Ruficoccus amylovorans: one gene and its partner. Each later gene encodes a partner of the first gene's protein in a complex. Links are inferred from orthologs where the notes say so. Each region holds a gene or a part of one and is shown on either strand. Other genes may lie near its edges. The genes, in order: groL and metK.

Evidence for each region.
Region 2: the proteins of groL (region 1) and metK are in contact, whole or in part, in a cryo-EM structure (PDB 8P4O), measured with the Escherichia coli proteins. The link is inferred for Ruficoccus amylovorans from one-to-one orthologs.

What each region holds. Positions count from the first base shown.
Region 1 is NZ_JACHVB010000012.1:306,075-317,917, reverse strand. Bases 32-2,998 are described here. They hold groL (chaperonin GroEL), read left to right. Parts: upstream 32-675; coding sequence 676-2,322; downstream 2,323-2,998. Other genes in these bases: plsX (phosphate acyltransferase PlsX), read left to right, coding at 2,621-2,998; H5P28_RS02410 (co-chaperone GroES), read left to right, coding at 254-553. Also shown: more of plsX, read left to right, coding at 2,999-3,703; H5P28_RS02395 (beta-ketoacyl-ACP synthase III), read left to right, coding at 3,792-4,790; H5P28_RS02390 (hypothetical protein), read left to right, coding at 4,938-5,459; H5P28_RS02385 (tetratricopeptide repeat protein), read left to right, coding at 5,478-6,869; LPS assembly lipoprotein LptE, read left to right, coding at 6,873-7,394; rpe (ribulose-phosphate 3-epimerase), read left to right, coding at 7,409-8,083; H5P28_RS02370 (hypothetical protein), read left to right, coding at 8,354-8,851; H5P28_RS02365 (DUF362 domain-containing protein), read right to left, coding at 9,166-10,224; H5P28_RS02360 (tetratricopeptide repeat protein), read left to right, coding at 10,281-11,843.
Region 2 is NZ_JACHVB010000012.1:160,535-176,751, reverse strand. What follows is about bases 6,432-9,241. They hold metK (methionine adenosyltransferase), read right to left. Parts: upstream 8,526-9,241; coding sequence 7,338-8,525; downstream 6,432-7,337. Other genes in these bases: H5P28_RS01745 (mucoidy inhibitor MuiA family protein), read right to left, coding at 8,763-9,241; H5P28_RS01755 (GxxExxY protein), read right to left, coding at 6,913-7,296; ahcY (adenosylhomocysteinase), read right to left, coding at 6,432-6,865. Also shown: ilvB (acetolactate synthase large subunit), read left to right, coding at 139-1,815; GTPase ObgE, read right to left, coding at 2,205-3,206; H5P28_RS01775 (hypothetical protein), read left to right, coding at 3,306-3,674; H5P28_RS01770 (nitroreductase family protein), read right to left, coding at 3,850-4,452; H5P28_RS01765 (hypothetical protein), read right to left, coding at 4,623-5,273; more of ahcY, read right to left, coding at 5,426-6,431; more of H5P28_RS01745, read right to left, coding at 9,242-10,424; H5P28_RS01740 (hypothetical protein), read left to right, coding at 10,552-12,378; H5P28_RS01735 (phosphoenolpyruvate carboxykinase (GTP)), read right to left, coding at 12,754-14,562; H5P28_RS01730 (hypothetical protein), read right to left, coding at 14,889-16,217. UniProt on the Escherichia coli protein: Catalyzes the formation of S-adenosylmethionine (AdoMet) from methionine and ATP.

The DNA of each region.
Region 1 (11,843 bases):
AAGATTTAACTCACACGGAGGCACAGAGGCACGGAGGAAAAAAGTAAAGGTTGGGGCGATCAGGATGGCCAAGGCTTCCACATTTCCCGCTCCGACGGTTAGAGAGTTTCACGAACTTCCCACCTGCCAATTTTAAACAACAAAAAACCTCCGTGCCTCTGTGCCTCCGTGTGAGCCCTCTTCAACTCTCAACCCCGGAACTTTCCAACGCTCAAACTTTCTTAAAAACCTAACCAAGTTCTAACAACAAACCATGAGTAAAGCACCTAAGATCCAACCCCTCGGAGACCGCGTTCTTGTCAAGACGGTCGAAGATCAGGAACAAATCAAGGGCGGTATCTATATTCCGGATTCCGCCAAGGAAAAGCCGCAGGAGGCCGAAGTGGTCGCCCTGGGCACCGGCGCCAAGAACGACAAGGGCGAGCCCCAGCCGTTCAACGTCAAGGTCGGTGACAAGGTCATCGTCTCCAAGTACGGCGGCACCGAGGTCAAGTTCGGCGACCAGTCCTACACGCTGCTGCGCGAGGACGACATCCTCGCCATCGTCGGCTAGCACGTGACACGTGCAGGCATTGATCATGGCTGCGCCATGATGCTGTATTCAAAAACGGATACAGCGTGCCGACCGGACCAATAAATAACAATTAGCAATTAACCATTAAGTAATTATACACCATGCCTAAGCAAATGGTATTCGATGAAGCCGCCCGCAAGAAGATCCTTGCCGGTGTTGAAGCTCTCGCCAAGGCCGTTGCCGTGACCCTCGGACCGAAGGGCCGCAACGTTCTTATCGACAAGAAATTCGGCTCGCCGACCGTCACCAAGGACGGCGTCAGCGTGGCCAAGGAAGTGGAACTGAAGGACCCCTACGAAAACATGGGTGCCCAGATGGTGCGTGAAGTCGCCTCCAAGACTTCCGACAGCGCCGGTGACGGTACCACCACCGCCACCGTCCTGGCCGAAGCCATCTTCCGCGAAGGTCTCAAGAACGTCGCCGCCGGCTCGAACCCGATCTTCCTCAAGCGCGGGATCGACAAGGCCGTTGAAGCCGCCGTTGAAAAGCTCGCCAAGGACTCCAAGAAGGTTTCCAGCCGCGAAGAGATCAAGCAGGTTGCCACCGTCTCGGCCAACTGGGACAGCGAAATCGGCGAAATCATCGCCGACGCCATGGACAAGGTCGGCAAGGACGGCACGATCACGGTCGAAGAAGCCAAGGGTATCGAAACCACCCTCGACGTGGTCGAAGGGATGCAGTTCGACAAGGGCTACCTCTCGCCGTACTTCGTGACCAATGCCGAAACGATGGACTGCGTCCTCGAAGACGCCTACATCCTGATCCACGAGAAGAAGATCAGCAGTCTCAATGACTTGCTCCCGATCCTCCAGAACGTGGCCAAGTCCGGCAAGCCCTTCCTCATCATCTCCGAAGACGTCGAAGGTGAAGCCCTCGCCGCCCTCGTGGTGAACAAGCTGCGTGGCACCCTGAATGTCGCCGCCGTCAAGGCTCCCGGCTTCGGTGACCGCCGCAAGGCCATGCTCGAAGACATCGCCATCCTCACCGGTGGCCGCCTGATCACCGAAGACCTCGGCATCAAGCTGGAGAACGTGCAGCTCGCCGACCTCGGCCAGGCCAAGCGCGTCGTCATCGACAAGGAAAACACCACCATCGTCGAAGGTGCCGGCAAGAGCTCCGACATCCAGGGCCGCGTGAAGCTGATCCGTCGCCAGATCGAGGAAACTTCCTCGGACTACGACCGCGAAAAGCTCCAGGAACGCCTGGCCAAGCTGGCCGGTGGCGTCGCCGTCATCAATGTCGGCGCTCCGACCGAGCCCGACATGAAGGAGAAGAAGGCCCGCGTCGAAGACGCCCTGCACGCCACCCGCGCCGCCGTCGAAGAAGGTATCTCCATCGGTGGTTCCGTCGGCCTGCTGCGCACGGCCGAAGCCATCGAGAAGGTCGCCGACTCCCTCGAAGGTGACGAACAGGTGGGCGCCCGCATCATCCGCCGCGCCATCGAGCTGCCGCTCAAGAAGCTCTGCTCGAACGCCGGTGTTGAAGGCAGCCTCGTCGTCCAGGAAGTGCTCAAGTCCAAGGGCTCGAAGGGTTACAACGTCGCCACTGGCGTTTACGAAGACCTGGCCAAGGCCGGTGTCGTCGATCCGACCAAGGTGACCCGTTCCTCCCTCCAGAATGCCGCTTCGGTCTCCGGCCTGCTCCTGACCACCGAGTGCATGATCACCGACCTGCCCGAAGAAAAGTCCGGCGGTGCCCCCGATATGGGCGGCATGGGCGGAATGGGCGGCATGGGCGGCATGATGTAAGCCCCCGGGCTTACGTTTCCGCTGCGGCATGATGTATGTGGACAGCGTCCACGGGCGATAGGGGCTCCACCCTGCACCGCTTACCATCAGCCTTCCAGCTAAACCAACGCATTTACAAGGGCGTCGCTTTCGAGCGACGCCCTTTTTGTTTTTCTCCGGTGGAATCTTCGGCCTTGTGCGGAAGAATTTTTGCCGCCCCGGGGCATGGGCGGGAGGGCGTTTTGGGGATTTTCTTCAGTCGCTGGAGATAAGGAGTTATCCTTGACGCTTTTGCACCAACGACACAGCTTATGCACCCATGGTTGAAAAGACGTGTGGGGCCACCGTAGCGGTGGATGCAATGGGCGGCGATCTCGGTCCTTCCGAGGTGGTCGCCGCCATCCGGTTGGGGCTGGGCAGCCCTGACTGGACCAAGCTGCACAAGATCATCCTGACCGGTCGCCAGGAGGAACTCCTTCCGCTGCTGCGCGAGGCCGGACTCGAAAACCACCCCAAGGTCGTGCTGGAGCACGCCCCGGATGTCATCTCGATGGACGAGAAGCCCAAGGCCGCCTTCCGGCGCAAGGAAGCTTCGCTGCTGCGCGTGATTGATCTGGTGCGCACCGGCCAGGCCGACGGAGCCGTCAGTTGCGGCAACACCGGGGCCCTGATGTTCTCCTCCACCCTGATCCTGAAAAAGATGAGCGGCGTGGAGCGCCCCGCCCTGCCCGCCGTCATCCCCAGCCGCAACCACCACTTCATCCTGCTCGACGCGGGGGCCCAGCCCGAGACCACGAGCCGCCAGCTCGTCCACAACGCGATCCTTGGCGAAGCCTACGCGCGCGCGATCTTCCCCATTGCCAAGCCCCGGGTCGGCCTGCTGACCATCGGCACCGAGGAGGGCAAGGGCACGGCACGCATCGCCGAGGCGCACGATTTGCTCAAGCAACTCAAGGGCGAGATCAACTACATCGGGCTGATCGAGGGCTTCGACACCTTCCGCAGCGTGGCCGACGTCGTTGTTTGCGACGGCTTTACCGGCAACATCCTCCTGAAAACGCTCGAAGCCTGCCTCGTCACCCTCAAGGACGTGCTCAAGGAGGAGATCACCGCGAACCCGATCCGCAAGATCGGCGCACTGCTTAACAAGGGCGCGTTCGCCAGTATCAAGCGCACCTTCAGCCCCGAGCACTACGCCGGAGCGCCCCTGCTCGGGCTCAACGGCCTCGTGGTCAAGGCCCACGGCTCCAGCAACCGGGAATTTATCAAGAGCGCCGTGCGCATCGCCTGCGACGCGCTGGAGCACGACATGAACGCCCACATCGGCGACACCATCGAAAAAGCCAACGCCCTGGCCAAATCCGCCCCCGTAACGCCCGCAGGCGTAGAATTTTCTGGTTAAGGGAGTTTTTTTCCGCCAAGGTCTTGCGGCATCCATGATGTGATCAATCCCGCACCGGCCCCTCGCGGTGCGTTCGACTCCTGACTCAATGCCCGCAGACACACCTTCCGTTATATTTCAGGGAATCGGTGCCTATGTGCCCGCTCGTATCGTCACCAACGAGGAATTGTCCCAAACCGTCGATACCTCCGATGAGTGGATTCGCACCCGCTCCGGCATCCGCGAGCGCCGCATCGCCGGGCCAGGCCAGGCCACCTCCGACCTCGCGGTCGAGGCTGCCAGGGCCGCCCTGGACGACGCGGGCCTCACGGCGCAAGACATTGACCTGATTATCGTTGCCACCATGTCCCCGGACATGTCCTTTCCCTCGACCGCCTGCCTCGTCCAGAGCAAGCTCGGGGCAAACTGCGTGGCCGCCTTCGACATCTCGGCGGCGTGCAGCGGCTTTCTCTACGCGCTGGAGACGGGTACGCGCATGATGCAGGCCGGCTCTTACCGGCACGCGCTCGTCATCGGGGCCGAGAAGATGTCCAGCCTGATGGACTGGGACGACCGGGCGACCTGCGTGCTCTTTGGTGATGCGGCCGGGGCCGTTGTTTTAGGCAAAAGCGACCAGCCCGGCGTGGGCGTGATCGACAGCATCCTGCGCGCCAACGGCGAACGCCCCTCCCTGCTCTACATGCCCTCCGGGGGGTCTCTCAGCCCGGCCAGCGCCGAGACCGTGGCCAACCACGAGCATTTCCTGAAGATGAACGGCAAGGAGATCTTCAAGGTCGCCGTGCGCGACATGGGCAAGGTCGCCCTCGACCTGCTGGAAAAGACCGGCGTCAGCCCCTCCGAGGTCGCCTGCTTCATCCCCCATCAGGCCAATATCCGCATCATCGAGGCGATGGTGGCCCGCATGGGTGTGCCGATGGACAAGTTCCTCGTCAACATCGACCAGTTCGGCAACACCTCCGCCGCCTCCATCCCGCTCGCCCTGGAGCAGGCCCGCCGCACCGGCAAGGTCAAGCCCGGCGACTACGTCCTCATGGCCGCCTTTGGCGCGGGGCTCACCTGGGCCGCCTCTCTCGTCAAGCTGACCTAGGGATTGGTCATTTTCCATTTCTCATTGGTCATCTATCATTTTGGGGATTCGTTGTTGGGGGCGGGTTTCGGGATTTTCCGTTCCGCGCCCGTTGCGGAGGAAATGATGGTTGACCAATCGCGCTCAGGCATTGACCATCAGCCGATAATGATGCGTCTGCCGACCGCCCTGCTGCTTTGCTTTTTCCTGGCTTGCACCGCCTGGGGCACGGACGTGGCACCCGCTGCCGACGAGCAGCCCGCGACGGTCGAATTTCGCCTGCTCGGCCAGGGCCAACCCGCCCGCCTCGCGCTTGGCAAAACCAGCCAGTACCGCAGTGGCAAACGCATCCCCGTGCCCGGCACCGAGGAGAATGTTTTCGCCGGGACCATTGTCACCCTCAAGCCGACCCTGAACGAATCCGGCGACATCGCCTATGAGGGTTCGCTCGAAGTGATCGATTTCCAGGGTTTCGACTCCGCCGCCAACGGCGCGCTGGCCCCCCGCACCCGCTCCGAAACCGTCGCGCTCAAGGGCGTTCTTTCCAACCATCAGGCCGTGGCCGTGGCCCTGCCCGAACTGGGCCGTACTGTCTATTTCGCCCTCGACGACCCGGCCCGGCCAAAAAAAGATTGCGCTGCCTGCGGACCTCGCGACAAAGGAGAGCTTGCCAAGCCCAACGGCACCTAACACAGTTACTTTCTAAATATGGGGATACGCTTCCTGACACTCTTTCTGTTTCTGACTACCCTGACCGCCCTGCGCGCCTCTCTGGTATGGACGCCTGACGAGGGCTGGCACGTCGTCGGACGCAACACGGACCACCTCGTCGGCCCCTCCGGCGAGGACTACACCAGCGCTCTCGACCTCATGAACGAGGCCCGCCTCGAGCAGGAGGAAGGTAACCAGTGGTCCGCCCTCGACCTTTACAAGGAAGTCGTCTCCGACTACCCGAACTCGGTTTTCGCCCCGGAGGCCATCTACCAGCGCGGCGTCATTTACGCCGACCGTCACCAGTTCGAAACCGCGACCAAGGAATTCCAGAAGATCATCAAGAAGTATCCTAATTACGAGGGCTTCAACCTCGTCGTCCAGCAGCTTTACAACATCGGCGAAAAGGTCCAGGACGGCGCCCTGCCCTACTACTGGGGGCTTTTCCCCGGCTTCTACAATGCCGACATGTCCACCAAAGCCTACGAGGAAGTTGTCCAGAGCGCCCCGTACAGCGACTACGCCCCCATGGCCCTCATGAACCTCGCTATGGTCGCCAACGACAACGACAAGCCCGAGGAGGCCATCGACGCGCTCGACCGCCTGATCAACAACTACCCGGACAGCTTCATCACCTCCGACGCTTACCTCAGCCTCGCCCAGACCTACGGCGCCCTCGTCCAGGGCCCCCAGTACGACCAGGGAGCCACCCGCCAGTCGATTTCCTACTACAAGGACTTCCTCATCCTCTTTCCAGACTCAACCAGCGTCTCCGAGGCTGAAGCCGGCCTCTACTACATGGAGGAAACCCTCGCCGCCAACCGCTACGACATGGGCACCTTTTACTGGGAATACCGCAACAACCCCCGCGCCGCCCTGATCTTCCTCAACGAGGCCATCACCGTCGCCCCCGATTCTCCCAGCGCCCGCAAGGCCCGCGAGCTGATCATCGAGATCAAGTCCGGCGAAAAGCCTCCCATGACCCCCTACGACTGGGTCTTTGGCCGCTACAAGGAGCCGAGCGACCGCCAGTACGACGAGCAGAGCGAGATCGACATGCTTGAGGACGAAGGCTTCCAGATCGAACAGACCGAAGACTTCCTGACCACCCCCGGAGCCGAAGCCGCCGAGATCTACGACCCGGCCACTGGCACCACCGAGGACTACATGGGTGTCGGCGCTCCTCTCATGGATCCCTATCTCGACGATCCGATCATGGAGCCGTACGAGGGCATGTGGCCCGCCGATCCGCTCATCGGCCCCGAGTTCGGGGTGGACAACCTCTTCCCCGTCCAGCTCCCCGGCCCGAACACCCCCCAGCAGGAAGCCGTGGACAAGGAGCAGACCGAAGCCGCCGAAAACCAGAACCTGCCCGCCGGAGCCCAGTAAGTCATGTTCCGCCCTGCCCGACTCCGTCTTTCCTGGTTCGCGCTGGTCGCGCTCGCCCTCGTCTTCGGGGCCTGCTCGCACTACCGGCTCGGCCCTCCCGGGGAGCTGCCCTTCCGCACGCTCTACGTCGCCCCGGTCAAGAACGGCTCCTTCGCCCCCCAGGCCGGAGCCACCCTGACCGACCAGACGATCACCGACCTGCAAGGCCACAGTAACCTCAAGATCGTCGAAAACGCCTCGGCCGACGCCACCCTGGAAATTCTCATCGCCAACTACGAGCGCACCGTCGGTGCCACGCAAAAGCAGGACACCGGCCTGGCCCAGTCCTACATGCTGCGCATGCAGTGCATCGTCACGCTCAAGAACAACCGCACCGGCGAGATCCTGATGAACAGCCGTGAGATCTGGGCCGAGCAGCAGGCTTTCGTCCAGGGCGGCTTCCAGATCGCCGAGTACCAGGCCCTGCCGGTGCTGACCCGCACCATGGCTCAGAAGATCTCCAACGCCGTAGTCAGCACCTGGTAAAGGAATCCCAGCCCATGTCCCACCGTCCCATCGTCGCCCCCTCCATCCTCGCCGGTAATCATGCCCGTCTGGCCGACAGCCTCGCCCAGGCCGAGCAGACCGACGGCGTCTTCTGGGTCCACATCGACATCATGGACGGGCACTTCGTCCCGAACCTCAGCTTCGGCCCCCAGACCGTGGCCGACCTGCGCGGGGGCAGCGAACTGTTTTTCGATGTCCACCTCATGCTGGACAACCCCCACCTTTACATTGACGCCTTCATCAAGGCCGGAGCCCAGAACGTGACCATCCACGCCGAGCCCGACTACCCGAAGGCCGAAACCCTGCGCCAGATCCGTGCGCAAGGGGCGACCTGCGGCATCTGCATCAACCCCGGAACCCCGGTGGAAATGCTGGAGCCCTACCTGGAAGCCGTGGACCTTGTTTTGTTGATGACCGTCCAGCCCGGCTTTGGCGGGCAGTCCTTCCGCGAGGATGTCCTGCCCAAGATCGAAAAGGTCGCCCACTGGCGCGAACAGCACGGCTACCAGTGGCGCATCGAGGTGGACGGCGGCGTTAACCTCGAAACCGGCTTGCGCTGCCGCGACGCCGGAGCCGACACCTTTGTCGCCGGGACCGCGTTCTTCAAGCACGCCGACCGCGCGGAATTCGTCCGCACCCTCGAAGGTGCCCCGGGTGAAACCCGATAGCGTTGAGCGGTCCGGTTTCCGACCGGACCAGCAATCGCCCCTGCGCCGCAAAAAACGGTTACCTTCAAAGCGGGCGGAACAGGCCACAGGACAGACCAGCTTCTTACCTGCATTAAAGCCGGTTATTTAGGCCCGAAAAAAGATAAAAAAGCTGCGAACAAATGCAATTTAGCCAATGTCAAGGTTGACATGCTTTTTTACTTTTAACTGAATGGTTCGTCTGTGGGTCTTTTGAGGAAATATATTCCTGTTCTATTACTGTGCGCTTTTTTGGGCGCACCGGCTGGTGCTGCGGAGCTGAACAAGCCCAACGAAACCATCACAGAATTTGTCATCGGCTTCGACAGCGATCCCGAGCGCGCCGAGGAGGAAGCCATCGCCGAAGCCGCCACCCGCGCCATCGACGGCGATTACGAAACCAAGGGCCTGTTGATCGAGGTGGGCGGAGGCATCTGCTACACCCGCATGCTCATCGAGCACAAGATCTACATGCGCCCGACGCAGACCCGGGACCAGCAGGTCGTCGCCGGTTATGGCAACAGTTGTGAACGCGCCTATGAAGACGCCCGCGACAAGGCCACGGCCCTGCTTTCCGATTCGTGCCGGAGCACAGCGCGCATCAACGATAAAAAAGACGAGCGCGCCCAAAGCCGCTGCCGGGCCAACTCGGCCGGATACTGGATCAAGTCCGCCACCTTTGCCAAGTACAACGGTAAGTGGACCTGTATCATGAAGTTCGAGTACCTGAAGGACAAGGAAGCCGAGTAATTACCGGTACCGCCTTTTACCTTCCCTTACCTTCCCCCACTCGAGATTGCCCCGCCCTGAGGTAACCATCACACCCCCTTCAGGACAGCGGAAAGGCCTATGCCTTACTCAAATACAGGGAACAAGGTTACCGGCATAAATCACGCGAAGTGACGAAAGAAATATCTCGTGTCCTCTGCGCATGGCTTCGGTGAGCAGCTTCTTCTATTTCAACATTCGCCTGGCCGGAGAAGACCGGAATGAACGCAAAGAAAAAGCCGGAAGCGAACGTTCCCGTCCTTTCCGGCCTTCCGTAAAATCTCTTATCCGAGCACCTAGTCGGAGCTGTCGCTGCCTTCGGCTTTTTGCAGGCGGACGAGCTTGAGCTGGTCGAGCTTGTAGTTGCCCAGGCCCACGGCCTGCGCGTACTCGAAGAGCTGCGGATCGCGATCCGGCACGGGGAATCTCTCCCGGGCGCGGCCATTGTAAATGCGGCGCCACATCAGGTAGTCGATAGCGACCGGGTTGGCGCTCAGCCAGAGCTTGGGCTCCTGCCCGGTGTAGAGGGAGTTGAAGCGCGGCCCGCCCATGAACTGGTAACGCTCCAGCGTTTGCAGGGTAAAGACCCAGGTTTCACGCAGTTCGGGGATGGCGGCGATTTCCGCCACGGCGACGGGGGCGTTGGCCGGGCTGGCCAGAAAGCGCGTGTTATTGCTGATGTTCCAGAGTGTGGCGTTGGCCAGTGCGCCGCTGATGCCGAGCGCTTTGTTGTCGGAAGCCATCGGCAGGTTGATCCAGAAGTCCACCTGCGAAATCAGCGGGTACGCCAGGTAGCTTTTGCGCTCCTCAGGGTCGTCCTCATAGCTGAAGCGTGAGTTCGAGGCCGCCATCGCCACGCGTTCGCGGGAGGGCAGGTTCGAGTCGTAGGACCACTCCTTGTCGTAGTAGTCGCCGCTATCCAGCGCATAAACCGGGATGCCTTCGAACTCGTTCGGGGAGGTGTCGCGCCGGGGCAGGTAGCCGCTTTCGCGCAGGCGTTCGGCGTTGGAGTCGATGAGGAAAAGTTTTTTCCGGTCAAAGCCGCGCTCTTCCAGGCAGGCCACCACGGCGCGGACAAGGTTCGGCGGCGTGCGCATGCCGGGGCCAGAGGCGGTGTATATCTTGATCCCGACCACGCCGTGTTCGCCCGGCTTGAGGGACTTGTCGCTGGTGTGCTCGTAGGCGCGGAAGAGGGTTTCGACTCCGGCCTTGTAGCCGTAGTAGTTGAACCTCACCATCGGGTATTCCCACACGTAGGACTGAAGGTCCGCATCGGGCGTATAGTCCGCCGCGAAAGCGGGCCGGAGCGACACCATTGCCAGAAAAAGGAGGATCAATCTGAAAAAGACGGGCATTCTCAACACTTGACAGAGTTTACACTGGGCAAGACATTGTTCGTATCAGTACGGGCATGTCTATCACAGTCGGCAAGATTGCGGCCATTTGTTTATCAGTGGCAACCTTTTTCGTGGCCGGTTGCTCTCGCAGTGACCCCGAGGCCGAACGCGCGCGCATCGACGCGGAAGTCGCCGCCCAGCTTGACACAGCCAAGGCCCAGCTTTACAGCGGCAACGTTGAGCAGGCCGTCCGCGCCCTGGAGTTGCTCGACGCCGACCACCCGAACCGCCCCGCCGTCATTGAGCAGCTTGCCTTCGCCTACCTCGAAGTCCCCGATCCGGCGATGGCCGCCTTTTACTTCGACCAGGCCTACGGGCTGGACAACACCCGCACCGACCTGGCGCTTTTCGCCGCACAGGCCCACTCGCGGATGAAGGACTGGAACGCCGCCGCCACCGCCTACCAGAACTACCTCGCCGGCGAACCGCTCGACACTCAGGCCTGGAAGGAACTGGCCAAGGCCCAGCGCGCCGCCGGTAAACTCCAGCCCTCGCTCGACGCATGGCTGCGCGCTTTCAAGACCTCGAACAACAAGCCCACCTGCGCCGAGGCCGTCCAACTGGGCCAACTCTACTACGAACTCGGCAATCAGGCTCAAGCCGGAGACTGGTGGAACTACGCCCTGAAAATGCCTGAGCAGGGCGACGGCTACGCCCAGGCCCGCATGGGCCTGCTCCGTCTGGCCCTCACCCGCGAGCACTGGGACCAGGCCGAACAGCTTGTGGCCCGCCTCGACGAGCAATCCCCTGCCCTTCTCGACAACAGCGACCTCTCCGGCGTGCGCCAGCAGTTAAAAGACCTCAAGGCCGGCACCTCGATCAAAGTTCCCGGCTCTCAGGCCGGGGCCGCTTCGGCCGGAACTGCGGCCACTGCGACCGGCGGCACTTCGGGCAGCAGTACCTCCACCGACACCACTAACGTGGCCGACATCCCCGACGCACCGGGCGGCGGCGCAAAGGTTATTGATTCCGAATATCTTGCCCCCGCCGGGCAAAATCTGGTCACGGAACCCGACGGCACCACCACCGTCGTCGCCAGCGGGACGCCTGCTGATTCCACCGCAACCGGCAGTGGCGAACAGGTGCTGACCGCGACCTGGGGCGATGCCGGAGACGGCACCCCGACGGACACGGTCTCCGTCGTCGTGACCGAGGACAACACCCTTTCCGCCGTGGCCCCGACCCCGCTGGCCGACACCGAAAGCTCGCTCCCCGACCCCGAACCGGAGATGCCCGAGGCTAAAAACGAGTACGAGCGCGGCCTTTTCGCCTATCAGGAGGGCAATTACGCGGCTGCCATCCGGCATTACCAGCTCTCCCTCGCCAACGAAAACAGCGAGAACCCCCAGACCTACTACGACCTTTCGCGGGCCTACTACGCCATCGGCCAGTGGCAGCAGGCCGAGCTTTACGCCTCCGAGGCCATGCGCCGCCAGCCGCGCAACCTCCAATACCGGGCCCAGTACCTGCGCACCGTCCAGAAAAGCCAGTCCCGCCAGCGCCTGATGATCGAGCTGGCCAAGGCCTACGAGCAATTCCCCGACAGCCCGGACATCGCCCTGGCCCTGGCCCGCGGC
Region 2 (16,217 bases), 150 kb from region 1 along the record:
CCGCACGGGCCTAGAGATTAGAACTTCCCACTAAAATTTCTAAAAACCCCCTGCCGAATGCGTTCGACAGGGGGTTTTTGTTTACCCAGCCATGTCGAGCGCTTCCGGAGGGCCAACCAAGCCAACCAGATAAAAATTATGAAAATGACCGGAGCCGACCTCGTTATCCGCCTGCTGGAACGCCAGGGTATCCGCTTGATTGCGGGCATCCCCGGAGGAGCTAACCTGCCCCTCTACGACGCGCTGGCCCGGCGGCCAGTCATCCGCCACGTCCTCTCCCGCCATGAGCAGGGAGCGGGCTTCATCGCGCAGGGACTGGCCCGCACGACGGGACGACCCGCCGTGTGCTTCGCCACCAGCGGCCCCGGCGCGACCAACATCCTCACGGCCATCGCCGACGCCAAGCTGGACTCCATCCCGCTGGTCTGCATCACCGGGCAGGTCCCGCAGGCGCTCATCGGCACGGACGCCTTTCAGGAGGTCGATGTCTTCGGGATGAGCCTGCCCGTGACCAAGCACAACTACCTCGTCCAGTCCGCCGAGGAGTTACTGAGCGTCATCCCCGAGGCATTCCGTCTGGCCGCCAGCGGACGCCCTGGCCCGGTCTGGATCGACATCCCCAAGGATGTCCAACTGGCCTCTATCGAGTTCGACGCCTGGCCCGAGCCCGGCACCGCCGACGCGCCCGCCGAGCCCGAGGCCGAAGCCGTCGCGCAGGCCGCCGCCATGATCGAGGAGGCCCGCCAGCCGATTCTCTATCTGGGCGGGGGCATCATCCACAGCGAATCCAGCGCCGCCGCACGCGCGCTGGCCGAGCGTTCGCACCTGCCCACCGTCAGCACGCTGATGGCGTTGGGGGCGCTGCCGACCGATCACCCGCAATCCCTCGGGATGCTGGGCATGCACGCCGCCCCTTACACAAATCTGGCCCTGGAGGAGTGCGACCTGCTGATCGCGTTGGGCGCGCGCTTCGACGACCGGGCCACGGGCAAGGTTGCCGAATTCTGCCCCCACGCCCGCGTCATCCATGTCGATATCGACGCCTCCGAACTGGGCAAAATCCGCATGCCCACACTGTCCGTTCGTGCCGACGCGGGACGTTTTCTGGAAAGCCTGCTGGCCATCCTGCCCGAGCGCCAGCGCCCGGACTGGAACGCCCGCATCGCCGAGCTGAAAGCCACCCACCCGATGGAAATGCCCGGCGCGGAAGATCCCTCCACGCCTTACGGGCTGATCCACGCCATCGCCCGCCACGCCGGGCGCGACGCTATCGTCGCCACCGACGTCGGCCAGCACCAGATGTGGACGGCACAGGCGTTTCCCTTCTGCCGCCCCCGCCAATGGCTGACCAGCGGCGGCCTCGGGACGATGGGCTTCGGGTTGCCGGCGGCACTGGGCGCGGCTCTCTCCGAGCCGGGTTGCCCCGTCGTCTGCATCAGCGGCGACGGCAGCTTCCTGATGAACAACCAGGAAATGATCACCGCCGCCGAAGCCGGGGCCGACATCAAGGTCGTCATCATGAACAACCAGTCGCTCGGGCTCGTCCACCAGCAGCAGACCCTGTTCTTCGGCAAGCGCCTCATCGCCTCGAAGTTCGAGCAGGGGCCGGACTTCGCCATGATGGCGCGGGCCATGGGCATGGAGGCCGTCGATCTGGCCGGGGAACCGGACATCGACGCCGCGCTGGCCGAAGCCTTCGCTCGCCCCGGCCCGGTCCTCATCAACGCCCCCACCGGCGTCGAACAACACGTCCTGCCCATGGTCCCCCCCGGCGGCGCAAACCGTGAAATGATCCGCACAGCCTGCGCCCGCTAGTGCGTGGCCGCACTGGACATTGAGGGGCGCTGCCCCTACGGAGCCAGAAAGGCTCCTGGCCCCAGTGCTGCTTTAGGCCGCGTGGACAAAATACGGAACGAGCAGCCGAAGCCTGCACTTTCGTTGCTGCGCATCGCGTCAGGGATTGCGGCTTTCAGTGAAACTGAAAGCCGCAATCCCTGAGGGGCATCCAAACTGAAGCGTACCCAAACTTGTAGAAATAACGAAGTGGACGCCACCGGAGAAGGGAAACCAGAGACGTGCAAGTCTCTCGGCGTGGCCAACACCACTTTGTGTCTTCGTGCCTTTGTGGTTAATAAATCAAACCACCAAGGACTTAAAAAACCTGACGGGACCGGCTTAACCGCAGACGACGCGGCCGCACATGCTCAGCGCGTTTTCCCCAGCAGGACGCGCTCGCGCAGGATGGCCTTGAGTTCGGGCAGGCCCTCCTCGCTCAGGCAGGAAAGCTGGTGCACCTTGCGGCGGATCTTCTTTTTGAAGCGGGCGAGGTTTTCCGGCGACTCCGGCTCGTCCATCTTGTTGGCCACGATGAGCTGCGGCTTGTCGAGCATGGCCTCGTCGTAGTAGCGCAGTTCGCGCACCAGTTGCCGGTAGTCGTCCACCGGGTCGCGCCCGTCGGTCCCGGCCATGTCCACGAGAAACAGCAGCAGGTTGCAGCGCTCGATGTGGCGCAGGAAGCGGTGCCCGAGTCCGCGGTTCTCGTGCGCGCCCTCGATCAGTCCGGGGATGTCGGCCATGGTCAGGCGCTCGTAGGTCTGCGGGTACTCGATCACGGCCACGGTCGGCTGGAGCGTGGTAAAGGGGTAGCTGGCGGTCTTCGGCTCGGCGCCGGTCAGCAGGCCGATGAGCGTGGACTTGCCCGCGTTGGGGAAGCCGACCAGCCCGATGTCGGCGATGGACTTGAGTACGAGCTTGTAGGTGCCCTGCTCGCCTTCCTGCCCGGGGGTGTACTTGCGCGGGGCCTGGTTGGTGGACGACTTAAAGGTCGTGTTCCCCTTGCCGCCCTTGCCGCCCTTGAGCAGGAGGTACTCCTTGCCGTACTCGATCAGCTCAAGCACGGTGTTGCCCGTCTCCTCGTCGATCACGACCGTGCCGGGGGGCATTTTCAGCTTGAGCGAATCGCCGTTGGCACCGTCCTTGTCCGAGCCCTTGCCGGGAACACCGTTCTTGGCGGCGGCGTGGGGCTTGAACTTGTAGTCGGTGAAGTCCGCCGTGTTCGGGTCGCACACGAGGATAATATCCCCGCCCTTGCCGCCGTTGCCGCCGTCGGGTCCGCCCTTGGGGTTGTGCGCCACGCGCCGGAAGCTCATGCAGCCGTTGCCGCCGTCTCCGGCCTTGAGGCGAATAGTGACTTCATCCACAAACATGCCGCTGATTTGTCTGCGCTCGGGGGCGGCGGGTCAAGGGCCAAAGCAAGGGCTGAGCTTCGGGCTTGCCGGTTTTTTCGCCGAAACTACCCTGCTTCCATGTCCCGGCGACACCCCTACGAGTACCTGATGGAGCCCCTGGCCGAACGCCCCGGCTACGAGCGCAAGCACATGTTCGGCTGCCTCGGCTGCTACTACCGGGGTAAAATCGTCGCCGTGCTGGCCGAGGGCGAAGACCCCTGGAACGCCTTTCTCGTGCCCGCCGAGCGCGACCAGCACGCCGCCATCGTAGCAGAATTCCCTATGCTGACGAACCACCCCGTCCTGCCCAAATGGCTCATGCTGCACGCCGAAGACGACGCCTTCGAGACCGTGGCCGGGCGCATCGTCGAGTACCTCCTGGCCGAAGACCCGCGCTTCGGCGTCGTCCCCAAGCCCCGAAAGCGCAAAAAAAAGCCCGGCGCATAACGCACCGGGCACAAGAGAGGGGCAAACTTCCCTCCTCGAATGCTCAAAGACGAGAGGTCGCTACCGTTAAAAGGATATAAGGGCTAATTGTTATTTTCCGGATTCTACATCCAACAATTAGCAATCAGCCATTTAACCATTTGCCCTTCGTGGCAGCCGGATCTCACAAAAGCTCTTAAAACGTGTCCTCGAACACGATCTCGTCGAGCGGGAGCTGGCCGCCGCGCGGGCGGGCGGGCTGGACGGCCTTGCCGACGGCGATCATCATACCGATGACGTGGTCCTTCGGCAGCTTGATCAGCCGGGAGACCGTCTCCATGTCGAAGCCGATCATCGGGCAGGTGTCGTAGCCCATGGCCTTGGCGGCGACCATGATCGTCTGCGCGGCCATGCCGGAGGAGCGCAGCGCCTCGTCGCGCTGGAGCTGCTTGTCGTCCTTGTAAAACTGGTGGATCATCCCGACCAGCATCTTGCGGGTCTCTTCGGGAGCATTGGCCCAGTAGCGCTCGGTCCGCAGGCCCCAGGCGTTGAGGTCGGCGCAGACCATAATGAGCGCGGAGGCTTCACGCACCTGCGCCTGGTTCCAGGCCGCCGCGCACAGTTGCTCGCGCAGTTCCTTGTCGCGGATCACGACGAAGCGCCAGTTCTGGATGTTGAACGAGGTCGGCGAGAGAGTAGCCAGCTCCAGCAGGCGGTCGATGTCCTGCTGCGGCATGACAAACTCCGGGTCGTAGAGCTTGACCGAGCGGCGTTCGCGGATGGCGGTAAAGGTGTCCAGGGGACTGGTGGCGGTACTGTTTTCCATTTCGTGTAAAAGAAAACGCCCAGCTTATAGCAAAATCCACCCTCCGGCAAGCCGGGCCTCGCATTTTGCGGCAACAACGCCGTCGCCTCCACAACAACACCGGCACCCCCTTTCCAAGTGCGAAACCTCCCCCGCCCCGAAGCTTACAACGTCGCCTGCAAGCTGTGGTAAGAGGCGTACAACTGCTCCTCCAGCGTATCCCACTCCTCCGGGCTAAGCCCGGTGTCGCGACGGTCATCACGGTAGCGCATCGCCGTCACCCGCAGTTGCGCCGCCGGGAGCATATCGTCCACCGGCTGGTCGTTGAGCAGCGCATACAGCCGGGCGAGCACGGCGGCGACTTCGTCCCCGGTAGCCTTTTCCCGCCGAAGCTGCCACCACTCAAGCTCCAGCCGGGCGGCCTCCTCGTAGTCGAAACTGTTATCAAAGGAGTCCGAGATCACCCGGTAATAGTCCACCAGATACGGCAGGGCCAGTTCGGCCTTTTCCCGGCTGGTGGATTTCTGGAAAACGCGGGCAGCCTGCACCCCGTAGTAGGCGATCCGGGTATCCACCCACGGCGAGCACCCGAACTGCGTGCGAACCGTCCGCCAAAGCCCGGCCCCCAAGTCCACGTAATCCTTCGCGTAATAGGCCTGCCACATCTTCGTCTCCAGCCGCGCCATCTCGCGCGGGTCAAAGTCGCGGTACGTGCACGGGCGCGGCCAGAAAAACCACAGCGCCCCGGCCAATACCAACAGCGCGGCCACCAGACCACCCCACTTGATGAGGATTCGCTTTCTTATTGCAAACATGACTGCCCCGTTGCGGAAGGTCACCCCAGCTTGGGTTAAAAACGCCTTCGGTTAAAACAAAAAAAGTGCGCCAGCAAACTGGCGCACTTTGAAATGTATATGGAATTCGGCTCTTCGGGAGTGAATGAATCACCCCGAAGAATGCGACCCGCCTAGTAGCGGTAGTGGTCGGGCTTGTAGGGGCCTTCGACCTGAACACCGATGTAGTCGGCCTGGGTCTGCGAGAGCTTGGTCAGCTTGCAGCCGATCTTTTGCAGGTGCAGGCGGGCGACTTCCTCGTCGAGGTGCTTGGGCAGGATGTAAACGCCGGGCTTATAGGTCTCGCGCTTCTTCCACAGCTCGACCTGGGCCAGCACCTGGTTGGTGAAGCTGTTGGACATCACAAACGAGGGGTGACCCGTGGCGCAACCGAGGTTGACCAGACGGCCCTTGGCCAGCAGGTAAATGCTGTTGCCGTTCTCGAAGGTGTACTTGTCCACCGCGCCCATGTGGTCGGGCTTGATCTCTTCGACCTGCACGCCGGGGAGCTTCGCCAACTGGTCCACCTGGATCTCGTTGTCAAAGTGGCCAATATTGCAGACGATGGCCTGGTCCTTCATCTTCGCCATGTGGGCGGCGGTGATGATGTCCTTGTTACCCGTGGTGGTAACGTAGATATCGCCGAAGCCGAGGGTGTCCTCGACCGTCAGCACGCGGAAGCCTTCCATCGCGGCCTGGAGCGCGCAGATCGGGTCAACTTCGGTCACCACGACGTTCGCACCCTGGGCGCGCATGGCCTGGGCGCAGCCCTTGCCCACGTCGCCGTAGCCGCAGATGACCGCGACCTTGCCGGAGATCATCACGTCAGTGGCACGCTTGATGCCATCGATGAGGGATTCGCGGCAGCCGTAGAGGTTGTCAAACTTGGACTTGGTGACGGAGTCGTTCACGTTGATCGCGGGGATCAGCAGCGAGCCCTTCTTGTGCATCTCGTAGAGACGGTGCACGCCGGTCGTGGTTTCCTCGGAGACGCCCTTCCACTCCTTGACCACTTCGTGCCAGCGGGTCGGGGACTCACCCTTGACCTGCTTGAGCAGGTCCTTGATGACCTTCTCCTCGTGGCTGGAGGATTCGCCTTCGACCCAGTCGGAGCCGTTTTCGAGTTCGTAGCCCTTGTGGATCAGGAGCGTGGCGTCGCCGCCGTCGTCAACGATCAGTTGCGGGCCCTTGCCGTCCGGCCAGGTCAGCGCCTGATAGGTGCACCACCAGTACTCCTCCAGCGTCTCGCCCTTCCAGGCGAAGACCGGGATGCCGAGGTTCTTCGCCACGTAGGCGGCGGCGTGGTCCTGGGTGGAGAAGATGTTGCACGAGCACCAGCGCACGTCGGCGCCGAGAGCCTGAAGGGTCTCGATCAGCACGGCGGTCTGGATCGTCATGTGCAGCGAGCCCATGATGCGGATGCCATCGAGGGGCTTTTCCGCCGCATACTTCTCGCGGGTGGCCATGAGGCCGGGCATTTCAAACTGGGCGATCTCGACCTCCTTGCGGCCGAAGTCGGCCAGCGAGATGTCCTTCACCTTGTAGTCGGTCGTGGTCAGTGTATCTGTAGACATGATCTTTAATTAAGTTGCCCGCGAAGACACGCGAAGAGGCGCGAAGGTCAGCGGGAGTGTGCTAAGCGTTTGTATTCTAGTTTGCCGAGGGAGCCGAAATTAACCAGCAGTCCGAGCGGAAGCCGGGTGGCGGAAAGGTAATTGAGCAGTTGAGCTTCATGTTCCGCCAAGAGTGATTTCAGCGATTTAATTTCCAGGAGAATCGAGTTATAGAGGAGAAAGTCTGCAAAGTATTGGCTTTCCAGTTGGCGCCCCCGGTAGTGAATGGCGATAGGTGCCTGTTCCCTGAACGGTATCCCGGTCTGATCAAACTCAATCCGCAGACATTCCTGATAAACTCTTTCCAAAAAGCCGCTCCCCATCGCGGAATGAACCCTCATACAAGCCCCAATGATCTCGTAGCATTCCTGCTTAAAGATCACTTCGCTCATCTTCGCGTTCCTTCGCGTAGCTTCGCGGGCAATTTCCCCCCTTAAACGGCGGCGCCGAGAGCGGCCTTGAGTTCGGCGGCGCGGGCGGTGCTTTCCCAGGGCAGGTCCGCCTTGGCGAAGTGGCCGTAGTTGGTGGACTGGCGGTAAATCGGCTGGAGCAGGTTGAGCTGGCCAACGATATCGGCAGGCTTGAAGGAGAAAACCCGCTGCGCGGCGGCGGAGATTTCCGCGTCAGAGAGGCCATCCTTGGCCGTGCCAAAGGTGTCCACGTGGATGCTCGTCGGGTACGGATAACCGATGGCGTAGGCGACCTGGAGCTCGCACTCGTCGGCCAGTCCGGCGGCGACGATGTTCTTGGCCACCCAACGGCAGAAGTACGCGGCGGAGCGGTCAACCTTCGAGGGGTCCTTGCCGGAGAAGGCGCCGCCACCGTGGCGAGCCCAACCGCCGTAGGTATCGACGATGATCTTGCGCCCGGTCAGGCCGGCGTCGCCCTGCGGGCCGCCGACGACGAACTTGCCCGTCGGGTTGATGAGAAACTCGGTTTCGTCCGTGATCAGCTCAGCCGGGAGCACCTTGCGGATGACCTCGTCGATGCAAAACTCGCGGATCGTGCTGTGCTTCACGTCCTCGATGTGCTGCGTGGAAATGACGACATTGCGGATGCCCTTGATCTCACCGTCCACGTATTCAACGGCGACCTGGCTCTTCACGTCGGGGCGGAGCCACTCGACGCCGACTTCCTTGCGCTGGTAGGCCATCTCGCGCAGCAGACGGTGCGCGAACATGATCGGGGCGGGCATCAGCTCCTCGGTCTGATTGCAGGCGTAGCCGAACATGATCCCCTGGTCCCCGGCGCCCTGCTCGGCAGTGTCCTTGCCATCGGCCGCAGCGGCGTCAACGCCCTGCTTGATGTCGGGGGACTGGGTGGTCAGGCAGTTGGAAATGAAAACTTCGTCGGCGTGAAAAACGGCGTCGTCCTTGGCATCGATGTAGCCGATGTCGCGGATGGCGTCACGCACGACCTGCTCGTAGTTGAACTTCGAGTTGGTGGTGATTTCTCCGGCGACGAACACGCAGTTGCTCTTGACGAGGGTTTCGCAGGCAACGCGGCTCTTGGGGTCGTCCTTGAGGCAAGCGTCGAGGATGCTGTCAGAGATATAGTCGGCAACTTTGTCCGGATGGCCTTCGCCCACCGATTCAGAGGAGAAGATGAAACTTTTGTTCATAAGCCGCTAAATCTGCACAATCTCACAGCGCCCGCAAGTCAAATCATCAAAACATCCAGATTTATTGATATGAGACTTAGTTTCAATAACAAGACCCGCGTTGACCTTCGTAACGGCCCGGCAAAAAGTGTTCCCTCCGGCACGAAAAAGCCGCCCGGCGGGAACCGGACGGCTTGAGAAAAACGGAAACAACCGGAGCCACCCAGGACGGTTGATGCGCCCCTCGCGGCCTCTTATTTAGAGCCCCGAGACCTGCACGTCTTCGGGCCAGGTGACGCTGAACTCGAAGGGCGTCTTGACCTCCTGGCCGGGGTTGAGGTTGTAGATCCACTCGATGAATTTCTGCGAAGTCATCTTCAGCGAGGCGGTGTCGGCGGAATACTTCGGCTGGATCAGCTCGACGGCGATGTCGTCGTTTTCCGAGACGGGGATCTGGTCCCAGACCGAGAGCGTGATCGGCGTCTGCTTGTTGTTCTTGATCTCGAACTCGTAGCGCCAGGTCATGCTTTTGCTCCCGCCGAAGAACCCGGCTTCGCCCTCCTTGCGGTCGAGGAGCTTGCGCTCGACCGTCACGCCCTGGTCGATCCCGAGCCACGTCCAGAACTCCTGTCCCGGCGGCACCAGATCGAGCGCGGACTGACCCACGAAGCTGCCGTCGAGGTAGATATTCCCCGGCCCCGGCAGGAAGGCGTATTCGCTGGCGTTGGTGACTTTCGTCTTCAGGTAAACGTGCGGAGAGAGCTTCGGCACGGCCGAGTAGCGGAACTCGCCCGGGAAGCTCTGCGTGGTGATGGACACGCGCACCGGCTGGTTGTCGCTGGGGATGGAGGCTGTATTGGGAATCTGATACACCACGGCAGTCGCTCCGCTCTGCACGGTCGCCTCCTGCACCTGCATCGGAGCCGAGGCGACGAACGAATCGGCCATGATCTCGTTGGTAAGGCCGCTGGCCATCGCCGGGCGAGCCTGCTTGGCGCGGGCGGATTCATAGGCAAAGGGCGGCTCGACCGGCATCGGCTTGAACACATTGACGAACCACGGGTTCAACTCAGGCTCGCGTCCGCCGACCTGCGGCTGCGCGGTCGAGAGGCTCAGACGCACATCGGTCCAGTCCTCGCCGGTGTTCTGGGTCACGCTGCCGTAGCTGGCGAGCGTCACCTGCTTGTCCGTGGTGTTGGCGCGGATGTCGTAGCTGGGGGTCCAGCGCGGGCCATAGACGATGCTCGTCAACTCAACGACGACCTCCGAGGAGCGGTCGAGTGAAACCACCACCTTGGCCACGTTGCTCTGCTTGCGGGCGTTGGCGTTGAGCTGGGAAATCTCGCGGCGCAGGCGGTTCTGGATTTCACTGACCTGCTGGAGCGCGGCGTCGTTCTCCATCGTGGACTGGTCGATCTTTTCCAACTGCGTGTTATAAAAAGTCAGCATCTCGGTCCACTGCACGGCATCCATCGGCGCGGGGGCACTACTGTCCTTGGGCGTGGCGGTGACGCGGGCCAGCACCGCCTCCAGCGCGGCACGACGGTCCTTCAGGCGGGTGGCCGTCATCCCGAGCGCCTTGGCCTGGGTGTCGGCTTTTTGCAGTTCGTCGGTCAGCTCCTTGAGCCGCCCTTCGGGCAGGTCGGTGAGCTGCCGCGTCTCAAAGCGTACGTCCTGCAAAGTGAAGCCGCCAGTGCCGTCCACCTGAAGGCTCCCGGCGTCGGTCTGCGCGGGCAGATCGGTAAAGATCAGCGTGTGGACGCCGGGGTCGAGCTTGAGCCCGGCCTGGCGGACGACCTCGGCCCGGTCGGTGTAAACCGTAACCGCGTTGAGGTGCGAATCGAGGACTTGCTCCTGCGCGGCAGGCAGTGAGAACGGTGCCGCCAGAGCGGCGAACAAGAAGGGGGATAGTCGGGTCATCGGCATAGTGACAGTTTATAACGGAATCGGTTCTCAGCGTGAAACCCAAAAGCTGTAAAAGTTTTGTCATGCCCGCCGAAGGCTTGCACCGCCCAGCCGCCCCGCCTAAGAACCTCAAACTCTAATTATGACAAAACTAGCGCTGCTGACGGCTTTCTGCATCCTGCCCGCCTCTTTCCCGGCAGTCTTCGCCACCCCGGTGAGCGCGCCTCCGCCCGCCTGGCGCATGTCCTACCCCGACCCCGCGCTGCCGCTGCACTACCAGGAAGAGGAGACGTTCTTTCTCACCTCGTTCGGCTTCCGCGCCGCCAGCACAGGCGAAAGCGCCAGCACCCTGGCCGAGAATGCCGAGGGCGGCACTACGGGCTTCAGTATCGACATCAGCAGCGAGAGCTTCGAGGTCGTGCAGGATCTGATCGCGCTCGAAGGCGAACACAGCTTCCACCTGTTCCACAGCGACGGCACCGACTCGAGCCTGACACTGGCCAGCCCGGTCGCCGTCACCGCCGGGATGAAGCTCTTTTTTGAAAGCTGGCTCCGTTACTCGACTCAGTCGCAGATCGCCCGCGTCCAGCTCTCCACCGACGACGGGGCCACCTGGCCTGTCACGCTCTACAGCCTTCCCGGCAGCGGTGGCGAGACCGAGCTATCCCCCTCCCTGCAACAGCTCGACCTCTCTCCCTACGCCGGGGAAACCGTGCGCCTGCGCTTCCTTTACGAAAGCACCGGCAGCTACTATCCACTCACCGCCCCCGAGCACGAACCTCTCGTCGGCTGGTTCTTTGACAACATCCAGGTTGGCACGAGTTTCATCAAGCGCCCCTACTCCATCGGTGATCCCAGCGACGACGAACAGTACTACCTCGAACTCATCAACCGCGCCCGTGCTGACGCCAACGCCGAAGCCCAGCGACTGGCCGCCCCGACCGACCCCGATGTCATTGCCGCCATGAACCACTTCGGCGTCAGCATCCCGCAGATGATCGTCGAGTTCGCCGATCTGGAGAACAACGTCCAGCCCCTCGCTTTTAACAAAAAGCTCCTCGCCTCCGCCCGCCTGCACACGCAGGACATGCGCGACCATGTCTTTCAGGACCACACCAGTTCCCCCGATGCGCCCGCTCCGAACCAGCCCGGCGACACGCCCGGCGACCGCGCCACCCGCCAGGGCTACGATTTTTCCTACATCGGCGAAAACATCTATCTCAACGCGCTTTCCGTCACCCACGGGCACGCCGCCTTTGAGGTGGACTGGGGCGACGACGCCAATGACGCCCCCGCCTACGCCGGCACGGTCCACGACAATGACGGCATGCAGGACGCGCCCGGCCATAGGCTCAACCTCCACAACCCGCTTTTCAAAGAGGCCGGTATCGGGATTTTGAATACAACCGGCCCTCTCGCCGGCCCCCAGGTCGTGACGCAGGACTTCGGTCAGCCGCAGGCGGACACCGCCTACATCACCGGCGTCATCTTTGACGATTCCGACGGCGGCAAGTCCTACGCTACCGGCGAGGGTGCGGGCGGCGTCCGCGTTGATGTGGACGGCAGTGTTTACTACGCGATCAGCACCACCAGCGGCGGCTACGCCGTCCCGGTGTACCGCGACGGCACCTATACCGTCACCTTCACTGCACCGGGCTACCCCGTGCAAACGCGCACCGTAACCGTGACCAATCTGCAAAATGTGAAAGTGGACTGGCGACGCCTGCGCCTGAACGTCGAGACCGTTACGCACAGCCCCGGCGGCCTGACCAGCATCACCTTTGACCCGGAGAACGAAAGCCCCGGCGCGACCTTCACACTTCTCAAGGCAACCGCCCCCGGCGGCCCCTACTCCGCCGTCCCCGAGGCCACGCCTTCCGGCCCCAGCGGCCCCGACAACGCCTACATCTACACCTATCAGCACGCCCCCGGCGAAGACCTTTTCTTCCGCATCCTCATCCAAGACTAGCGGGTTACACCCGCTGGCATTGAGGGGCGATGCCCCTACGGTGCGTGGCCTTTCTGGACTTTGAGGGGGCGACGCCCCCTCAAAGTCCAGAAAGGCCGCTACCCCTCCCCCGCCGGAGAGTGCGGGTTTCGCAGGTAAGCAAGTCTGCTCGGAGAGCACGATTCGGCGGGACAAGGACAGCTCCCCAGCGCAAGGGTTCGGCGCTTTGATCCGGATGAGAGGTGCTATTCCTCTCCCAACGCTCCCGCCCCTTTAACTCTCAAACTCTCAAACCCGAAACTCTCAAACTCTTAAACGCACAAGCGTTTAAGCTATAAAAAGACGCCCGGCGTAGAAGCCGGACGTCTCGGGGTTGTTCGTTAAGATCGCGAAATCTTAAAGGCGGGAAATGAGCAGTTCGCGTTCGAAGATCAGTTCCTTGGGCAGGTGGTCGAAGAGTTGGAGGAAGAGCTCTTCGTGCTGCAGGGTCTGCATCTTCATCTTTTCGCGGTCGATGCTCATGAGTTCCTTCCACTGATCTTCGGAGAAGTCCAGGCCGCGCCAGTCGAGGTCGCAGTAGCGGGGCACCCAGCCGATCGGGGTTTCCTTGGCGAAACCGCGGCCGTTGGCACGCTCGACGATCCAGCGCAGGACGCGCATGTTCTGGCCAAAGCCCGGCCAGAGCCACTTGCCGTCGGCGTTGCGGCGGAACCAGTTGACGTGGAAGATACGCGGGGTTTCGTCCAGGTCCTTCTGCATCTTGAGCCAGTGGCGGAAGTAGTCACCCATGTGGTAACCGCAGAACGGCAGCATGGCCATCGGGTCGCGGCGCAGTTCACCGGCCTTACCTTCGGCGGCGGCGGTGCGCTCGGAGCCCATGGTGGCACCGAGGTACACCCCGTGACTCCAGGTGAAGCTCTGGAAGACGAGCGGAATGTCGCTCATGCGGCGGCCACCGAAGACCATGGCCTTGATTTCAACACCGTCGAGGCGCTCCCAATCCGGGTCGATGACCGGGCAGTTGCGGGCCGGGGCGGTGAAGCGGCTGTTCGGGTGCGAGGAAGGACGGCCACAGTCGGGGGTCCAGTCGTTGCCCTGCCAGTCGATCAGGTGCGCCGGGGCTTCCGCAGTCATGCCTTCCCACCACACGTCGCCGTCGTCGGTCAGCGCGACGTTGGTGAAGATGGTGTCACGCGAGCAGGAGTCCATCGCACTCGGGTTGGTGTCGTAGGAGGTACCGGGGGCCACGCCGAAGAAACCGGCTTCCGGGTTGATGGCGCGGAGCTTGCCGTTGGCGTCGGGCTTGATCCAGGCGATGTCATCGCCTACGCAGGTGACCTTGTAGCCTTCCATTTCCTTGGGCGGGATGACCATCGCGAAGTTGGTCTTGCCGCAGGCGCTCGGGAAGGCAGCGGTGACGTAGGTCTTCTTGCCGCAGGGCTCTTCCACACCGAGGATGAGCATGTGCTCGGCCATCCAGCCCTCGTCGCGGGCCATGGTGGAGGCGATGCGCAGGGCGAAGCACTTCTTGCCGAGCAAGGCGTTACCGCCGTAACCCGAGCCGAAGGAGACGATCGTGCGCTCTTCGGGGAAGTGAACGATGTACGTATTTTCCGGGTTGCAGGGCCAGGCGGCGCTCTTTTCGCCATCCTTCAGCGGCTGGCCGACAGAGTGCAGGCAGGGGACGAAGAAGCCGTCCGTGCCGAGGGCGTCCAGCACCTTCTGGCCGACGCGGGCCATGATACGCATGTTGACCACGACATAGGCCGAGTCGGTGACTTCGACGCCGATCTGAGAAATCGGGCCGCCCACGGGGCCCATGCTGAAGGGGATGATGTACATCGTGCGCCCCTTCATGCAGCCTTCGAAGAGTTCCTTCATCTGGCGGCGCATCTTGCGGGGTTCTTCCCAGTTGTTGGTGGGACCGGCATCGTCCTTGTTCTGCGAGCAGATAAAGGTACGGGATTCGACGCGGGCGACGTCGCGGGGATCGGAGCGGAACAGATAGCTGTTCGGGCGCTTCTCCTCGTTAAGGCGGATACAGGTGCCGGCTTCAACCATTTCGGCGAAGAGGCGGTCTGCTTCCTCCTGAGAACCATCGCACCAGTGCACCTTGTCGGGCTTGCACATCTCGACCATCTTGTCGACCCACTTGAGCAGGGCGGCGTTCTCGGTTTTGGGTTGGGATTCTGTGGCAGTACTCATGATTAAGTTAGTTGCTGGGTGTCGTAAAATTAAAAAAACTAATCCACAAAAACTGAAATGAATAGCAACACTAATTTAAATCCAGACGAGCAAACGCGTCCCGATCCTCTAATTACGCATGCGACTTATGGCTTCCATTTACAAATCTAATAAAAAACACCGACAGGACAATCCAAAACAAGAGCTGATACTTCCCCTGAAAAGCACGGTCATAATAATTAACCATACCCGACAACAAGCCATGCCTGGCGCTTTCGGAAGCCAGAAAAAACCCCGCACCAGTGCAGGTGCGGGGTGTAGTCAAAGGGAGAAAAGCTCTGTTTATTTCAGCCCTGGAAAGTCGGCGACACCGTACGGCGCTGGCCGGGCTCAAGCTCGATCATGTCCCCGTCAGCGGGGATTTCATCGTTCTTGTAGATGCGGCAACTGATGGGCTCCTCGCCATCGGGCGCGGTCCACTGCCATTTTCCGATTTCGAGAAACTCCATCGGCACGCCCTCATCCGGCGAAAGACCGGGGCCGATGCCGCGCACGTACGGCTTGTTGCCGATGCCGATCAGCACCTGGGCAACCAAAACGGTCGCGCCTTTCGGGCTCTTGCGGGGCTTTTCCCGCAACGGAGGCAATTCCTCCATCAGGTTCGGCTGAGAAAGGCCCTCGGCGGCGTCATTGTCATCGGCATCACTGCTGGTGCCCTCAGCGGCATCCGCTGAGGCGGCTCCGGCAGAGGCGTCCAGTGGGCGGGAGTCGGTAAAGACCGGCCCCTCTTCGCGGGCGAGATCGGCGGCGGCTTCTTCGCGGCGGGACTCAAGCTCGTCGATCTCGGCTTCGTAGGCCGCGTCTTTGACGGACAAATCCTCGGGCACGTCCTCAGCCCCTTCAAGCTCCTCTTCGGCGGATGGCTCCCAGGAGGGCTGTGCAGGCTCGGATTCCTCGTCCGCCTCAAGCAGGTCGTCATCGGAAATCACGCTTTCGTCATCAGCCACGTCCCCGGGCAAGGTGTCGCCGGGCAAGAGCTCCCCTTCCTCGGCGGCCAATTCTTCGGCGGCCTCGGCCAAGTCGGCTTCAAGCTCGTCGATCTCGGCCTCGTAGGCGGCGTCCTTGACGGCCAAATCTTCGGGCACATCCTCAGCCCCTTCGAGCTCCTCCTCAGGCGTCTCCTCACCGGGAACTTCCTGCTCGGCCAACAGGGTCTCGTCGGGTTCGACCGTCTCGTCGTTGGCGATGTCGGCGGGCAGCGTATCGCCAAGTGCGAACTTCGTGTGGGCGTGCGATAAACCACCTTCCGTCTCCAGCGCCGAGGGCTCGACCGCCTCGTCGGCGTCGGAAGCGTGAGCCGGGGCCTGATCCGGGGCTGTGCGGGCGGCTGCGTCGCGGGTCAGTTGATACTGCACCTGCTCAAGCTGGCCGCTGAGATTGACCAGCGACACCTCGATTCCGCCAATGAGGGCTGCGGTGTCCTCCGCCGAGGCCACGCTCTCAAGCGCCTGGGCCACATCCTTGCGCAGGGACTCGACCGAGTCGGACAGCGCCTTGATCTCGCCGCTGTCACCGGGCTGGCCGGGCGTGTGCCCCTCCAGCCGGGCAGCAGCCTCGGTCGTCTTGGCCAGGGCCTCCTCGGCGCGGTCGGTCTGGCGGGCGACGATGGCCGCGAT